DNA from 2 places in the Apilactobacillus sp. EABW-1NA genome. Region 1 is predicted to be linked to the other one. Evidence: a T-box and tRNA genes for the amino acid it is inferred to sense, from the RefSeq annotation. Region 1 holds a T-box; the other holds one or more tRNA genes.
What was found. A T-box is a leader RNA that pairs with one kind of tRNA and senses whether it is charged. The one in region 1 lies ahead of leuS (leucine--tRNA ligase), so its partner is inferred to be a tRNA-Leu.
Positions count from the first base shown of each region.

Region 2: it has a tRNA-Leu gene. The T-box ahead of leuS (leucine--tRNA ligase) is inferred to sense a tRNA for this amino acid. The anticodon was not compared.

Region 1 is NZ_JAPDKO010000002.1:146,487-149,750, forward strand. Features, by position in the region: gene leuS (leucine--tRNA ligase) at 1-1,850, opposite strand, end outside; T-box leader at 1,907-2,113, opposite strand; gene OEZ61_RS01140 (class I SAM-dependent methyltransferase) at 2,223-2,789, shown strand; gene OEZ61_RS01145 (MDR family MFS transporter) at 2,811-3,264, opposite strand, start outside.
Region 2 is NZ_JAPDKO010000010.1:49,586-52,849, forward strand. Features, by position in the region: gene OEZ61_RS04195 (ATP-dependent Clp protease ATP-binding subunit) at 1-243, opposite strand, end outside; gene OEZ61_RS04200 (CtsR family transcriptional regulator) at 259-726, opposite strand; tRNA gene OEZ61_RS04205 (tRNA-Pro) at 852-925, opposite strand; tRNA gene OEZ61_RS04210 (tRNA-Arg) at 938-1,011, opposite strand; tRNA gene OEZ61_RS04215 (tRNA-Leu) at 1,035-1,120, opposite strand; tRNA gene OEZ61_RS04220 (tRNA-Gly) at 1,134-1,205, opposite strand; tRNA gene OEZ61_RS04225 (tRNA-Thr) at 1,210-1,283, opposite strand; tRNA gene OEZ61_RS04230 (tRNA-Leu) at 1,305-1,388, opposite strand; tRNA gene OEZ61_RS04235 (tRNA-Lys) at 1,424-1,496, opposite strand; tRNA gene OEZ61_RS04240 (tRNA-Val) at 1,500-1,572, opposite strand; gene serS (serine--tRNA ligase) at 1,805-3,088, opposite strand.

The DNA of each region.
Region 1 (3,264 bases):
CTCCATGGTTTTGATTCAGTTAATGGTCCCATGAACATTTCGTATAATCTCAATGTATCTGCACCGTATTCTTCAACGATATCGTCAGGGTTAACAACGTTACCCTTTGATTTAGACATCTTTTCGTGGTTAGTACCTAAAATCATTCCTTGGTTAACTAACTTGTGGAATGGTTCCTTGGTAGGAACAACACCTAAATCGTAAAGAACTTTGTGCCAGAAACGGGCATATAGTAAGTGAAGAACGGCATGTTCTGCACCACCAATGTATAGGTCAACTGGTAACCATTTCTTTAATAATTCAGGGTCAGCAATCATCTTATCATTGTGTGGATCAATGTATCTTAAGTAATACCATGAACTACCAGCCCATTGTGGCATGGTGTTAGTTTCACGTTTACCCTTACGACCATTTTCATCAACAACATTTACCCATTCATCGATGTTAGCTAATGGAGATTCACCAGTACCTGATGGTTCAATGTTATCAGTTTCAGGTAATACCAATGGAAGTTCATCTTCTGGTACTAAACCAGTTTCACCGTCTTCCCAATGAATAACTGGGATTGGTTCACCCCAGTATCTTTGACGTGAGAAGATCCAGTCTCTTAAACGGTAGTTAGTCTTTGCATGACCTGATTTATTATCTTCCAACCATTTTACGATAGCGTCAATGGCATCTTTTTTGTTCATACCATCTAAGAAGTCTGAGTTAATGTGAACACCGTCACCAGTGTAAGCTTCTTTTTCAATGTCGCCACCTTCGATAACTGGTTTGATAGGAAGGTCAAATTTCTTGGCAAATTCATAATCACGGTCATCATGTGCTGGAACAGCCATAATTGCACCAGTTCCGTATGATGAAAGAACGTAGTCACCAATCCAAATTGGAATTTGTTCACCATTAACTGGGTTAATTCCGTAAGCTCCGGTAAATACACCAGACTTGTCTTTGTTTAAATCAGTACGTTCTAAATCAGACTTAGTAGCAACTTCCTTACGGTAAGCTTCAATTGCTTCTTTCTTGTCGTCAGTAGCAATCTTGTCTACTAAATCATGATCAGGTGCTAACACAATGTATCCAGCACCGAATAATGTATCTGGTCTAGTTGTGAAAACTTCAATCTTTTCATCATGATCTTTAACACCAAAAAATACGCTAGCACCCTTTGAACGACCGATCCAGTTTCTTTGCATTTCTTTAATGCTTTCTGGCCAGTCTAAGTCGTCTAAGTCATCGATTAAACGATCAGCGTAAGCGGTAATCTTTAATACCCATTGTTTCATTGGGACACGGTATACTGGGTATCCACCACGTTCAGTCTTACCATCGATAACTTCTTCGTTAGCAACAACGGTTCCACCCATAAAGTCTGGAGCCCAGTTAACTTCGATTTCGTCTTCGTAAGCTAAACCTTTTTTGTATAATTGTTCGAAAATCCATTGAGTCCACTTGTAGTACTTAGGATCAGTAGTATCAACTTCTCTGTCCCAGTCGTATGAGAAACCTAATGACTTAATTTGTTCTCTAAAGTGTTCGATGTTCTTTTGAGTAAATGAACCAGGATGGTTACCTGTCTTCAATGCGTATTGTTCTGCAGGTAAACCGAATGCATCAAATCCAATTGGATGTAATACGTTCTTTCCTTGCATTCTCTTAAATCTAGCCATGATATCAGTCGCAGTGTATCCTTCAGGATGTCCTACGTGAAGTCCTTGACCAGAAGGATATGGGAACATATCTAGAGCATAGTAATTTTCTTTGTTTTCATCATTTGTTGTTTTAAAAGTTTCATTGGTTTCCCAATATTTTTGCCATTTCTTTTCAACATCTTTGTGATTATAAGCCATAAAAAATTCCTCCTTTAATCAGTTATCGAATAAAAAAGTCCTATAAGCTATAAAGCCTATAGGACGAAAATTCCGCGGTACCACCTAAGTTTATCTATAAAGTACAGATACATCTCAAGTCCTTAACGCGGAAAACGTCTTAACCTACTGAGATTCAGTCAAGATCTCTACGACTAGTTCAATTAGCATTGGTCTAAATTCACAGCAGCCATTTAGTTTCTGAAAAGCAACGCCAATTTACTACCTCGTATCAACAATTTCTATTCGGTAATTTAATTATTTTAAATATACCAGTCTACAGAATTAAAATCAAGGACAATTATCAAATGTGTTAGAATTATTGATAGTTATTAATCAAGGAGTAATTAAATAATGAAAATTCAACCATCAGTTAGATACAGTCATACCCTTTTATCTCAATTGGTGCAAAACGGCGACACTGTCGTTGATGCAACCGTTGGAAAAGGAAATGATACTGAGTTTCTGTCACAGTTAGTCGGTGAAAATGGTAAAGTTTATGGGTTCGATGTGCAAACTGAAGCAATTAACTACACCAAACAAAGATTAGATGACAAAAATTTAAGTAGTAACGTCACACTTTTTAATACCGGTCATGAAAATATTGAAAAACTAGTCGATGGATCAATTAATGCCGCCATCTTTAACCTTGGATATCTACCGGGAAGCAATAAGGATATCATCACAAAACCGGACACTACCCTGACAGCAATTAAGGCATGTCTGGACAAACTAGAAGTAAATGGCATTGTCGTCTTAGTTCTATACTATGGACACGATGGTGGTCCACAAGAAAAGGATGCCGTAATTCAATATGCTCAAAGTTTAGACCAAAAAACATTTTCAGTCATGCAATATCAATTCATTAATCAGGTTCATTGCCCACCTATCCTATTGGCAATACAAAAAAATTCCAACTAATTAAAGTTGGAATTTTTTTCTTTACTTTTTAGCTAAAATACGATCATATAAGTTTACAATTACCGCAAAGATAACGATAAACAAACATACCCAAAATACTTTGTGTAATGAATCGTAAATCACGTTTCTTAATGGTTCCATTAACTTAGCTGGAACTAAATGAGCAGTTTTAACGTTAACAATTTTATTAATCATATCCATTTTGGCACCATCAGTATGAAGAATTCCAATGGTTAATTGTCTATTCATCACGATACCTAAAACAGCCACAATCAATGTTTGACCAAAGATTCTACATAATGTATTGAATGATGTTGCAACACCAACGTCTGATTTTTCAACACTATTTTGTGAAATCACTGTTCCATTGGTAATGGTGATTCCAAAACCAATTCCACAAATTGCAGCGATTGCGAAGAACCAAGCAAATGAAACGGTAAATGGAAGTAATACCACCCAAATGGCAGCAACTAAA
Region 2 (3,264 bases), on a different contig from region 1:
TAGGTATGTGTCCTTGTCTGAATCGGTTAAGTTACCGTATCCAACCAAGATTTCCATTTCGCCTTTAATATCATCTTCGTGTACATCGCATTGCTTTAAGGCTGACTTTGCGATGCCGTTATCTTCCATAGATAAAGCTAGTAATAAGTGTTCTGTCCCAATCCCTTGGTGGCCAAACACTTTGGCTTGTTCTTGTGCCAAAATCAATACGTTCTTTGCGCTTGGAGTAAAAATGTTATCCATATCGTGCCTCACTTTCTAGCTTTTGTATCTTAAATGATCAAGTATTGCGACCATTATATTCGCTCTAATCTCATTTTCAAGTAGTTTGTTGCCAACGGCTAGTGTCTGCTTGTTAATAGATGCTAACACTAAATCGGCTTCATTGTCAGTAATTAGATCATTTAACACCAAAGTGTTGATAATTGCTTTACCCTCACGTTGTGTTAAATCGTCGCCAATGGCATTAATCAGCGTATCTAAAATATCTATATTATCAAGCAGCTTCACCTTTTCAATGCGGATATATCCACCGCCACCACGTTTACTTTCGACTACGTATCCATTTTGAATGGTAAACCTAGTCTTAATAACGTAGTTAATTTGTGATGGAACCACATCAAAATGGCTGGCAATATCAGATCTACTTATTTCGACTCTCTCGTCTTCAGCAATCATTTCCTTTAAATACTTCTCAATAATATCCGAAATATTCTTACCCTGCATAATACCACCTCTTTCTTTGACTAATTCTGACTATAATTATACGGACTTATATTGAAAATGCAAAGATTTTTAACGAAAAACAAAAAAGAGAAAACAAATTAATGTTTTCTCTTTTGGTTATATTATCGGGAAGACAGGATTCGAACCTGCGACCCCCTGGTCCCAAACCAGGTGCTCTACCAAGCTGAGCTACTTCCCGAAAATAAAAAAATGCACCCAGTAGGAGTCGAACCTACAACCTTCTGATTCGTAGTCAGACACTCTATCCAGTTGCGCTATGGGTGCATAATAGTATTAAATTATTGAAATGCCGAGGACCGGGATCGAACCGGTACGGTTATCACTAACCGCAGGATTTTAAGTCCTGTGCGTCTGCCAATTCCGCCACCCCGGCAGAACTATGCAAAAGCGGAAGACGGGATTCGAACCCGCGACCCCCACCATGGCAAGGTGATGTTCTACCACTGAACTACTTCCGCATAATGCCGACTAGATGATTCGAACACCCGACCTCTTCATTACTAGTGAAGCGCTCTAGCCAACTGAGCTAAGTCGGCAGCAATTATGCAAATTGCAAATGCGGGCGAAGGGATTCGAACCCCCACTTCCATAAGGAAACTAGAACCTAAATCTAGCGCGTCTGCCAGTTCCGCCACGCCCGCATGATTATATTAAAATGTATATGGCATAGAGCCAATGAGCCGTGGCAGGTTCGAACTGCCGACCCTCTGATTAAAAGTCAGATGCTCTACCGGCTGAGCTAACGGCTCATATGGAGGATACAGGGCTCGAACCTGTGACCTCCTGCTTGTAAGGCAGATGCTCTCCCAACTGAGCTAATCCTCCATGAGGTCTTCCAAGTTATCTCTTAACAAGACAACTATTTAATAATATCATTTCTTTCAAGTGATGTCAACAAGAAATTTTACTTAATTGTTGATATGACTTGCTTCTGAGCCGTTCTCTTTAACTCAACAAAAGATATTATATCTAAATTTCTGCTATCTGTCTACCCTTTTTTTCAAAAAAATAAAAAAGCGACAATCTTTCGATTATCGCTTTAGTTATAACTATTCAATTAGTCTTCTTTTTCGATCTTAGTCTTACCACCCATGTATGGTTGTAGTACTTCTGGAATGTTGATTGATCCATCTTCATTTTGGAAGTTTTCTAAGATAGCAGCTACAGTTCTACCAACAGCTAAGCCAGAACCGTTTAGAGTGTGAACATATTGTAGTTTACCATTTTCATCCCTGTATTGGATGTGTGCACGACGTGCTTGGAAATCAGTGGTGTTTGAACAACTTGAGATTTCACGGTAACGACCTTGAGCTGGCATCCATACTTCGATGTCATGAGTCATTGCAGCAGTGAAACTCATGTCACTAGTAGTTAATGTGATTACATGGTAAGGAATACCTAGCATCTTCAATAGGTCTTCTGCATGTGCAGTAATGCTTTCTAGTGCATCCCATGATTGTTCAGGTTTAGTGAATTGAACCATTTCTACCTTATTGAATTGGTGTAGACGAATTAGACCTCTTGTGTCTCTTCCGGCACTACCAGCTTCTGATCTAAATGCTGGTGATAGTGCAGTGAACTTAACTGGTAGTTTGTCTGCATCCATTACTTCATCTCTGTAGTAGTTTACCAATGGAACTTCGGCAGTAGGAATCATTGTTAAATCACTGTCAGCAATTTCGAAACCGGCCTTTGTTTCCTTAAACTTAGGGAATTGACCAGTACCAAACATTGATGCTGAGTTTACCATGTATGGTGGTAATACTTCTTTATAACCAGCCTTAGCATTTTGGTCTAAATAGAAGTTGTAAATGGCACGTTCTAGCTGTGCACCTGCACCCATGTAGTAAACAAAACGACTACCGGCAACCTTAGCACTTGCTTCGAAGTCTAAGATGCCTAACTTTTCACCTAAGTCCCAGTGATGTTTTGGTTCGAAGTCAAACTTACGTGGTTCACCGTATTTTCTTAGTTCAACGGCACCTTCTTCAGTCAAACTAACTGGAACGTCATCTGCTGGAATGTTTGGTAAGTGCGCCGCTAAGTCTTGTTGATCTTGTTCAACTTTTTCAAGTTGTTCATCTAATTCCTTAACTTCCTTACCTACTTGTTGCATTTCAGCGATGGCGTCAGCAGCGTCTTCCTTGTTACGTTTTGCTTCCGCAATTTTCTTTGATACTTCGTTCTTCTTAGCTTTTAATCCTTCACTTTTTACGATTAGTTCACGACGCTTTTCATCGTAACCTAATAGTTCATCGATTGTTTCAGCTTTGATATTTCTAGTAGCTAACTTTTCCTTTACCCAGTCAGCGTTTTGACGAATCATTTTCATATCTAACATAGTAAATACCTCCAATTTTGCAAATAAAAAAGAAGACCTCCATCCATTGGGACGAAGGTCTTCTTTTCGCGGTACCACCCAAGTTCTTAGCACATGCTAAACACTCGTTTGGAGATAACGGTCACCTGCCGTGTAGCATTACCTACCCGCTTTTGCGTATGCCGGAATTTCGACTT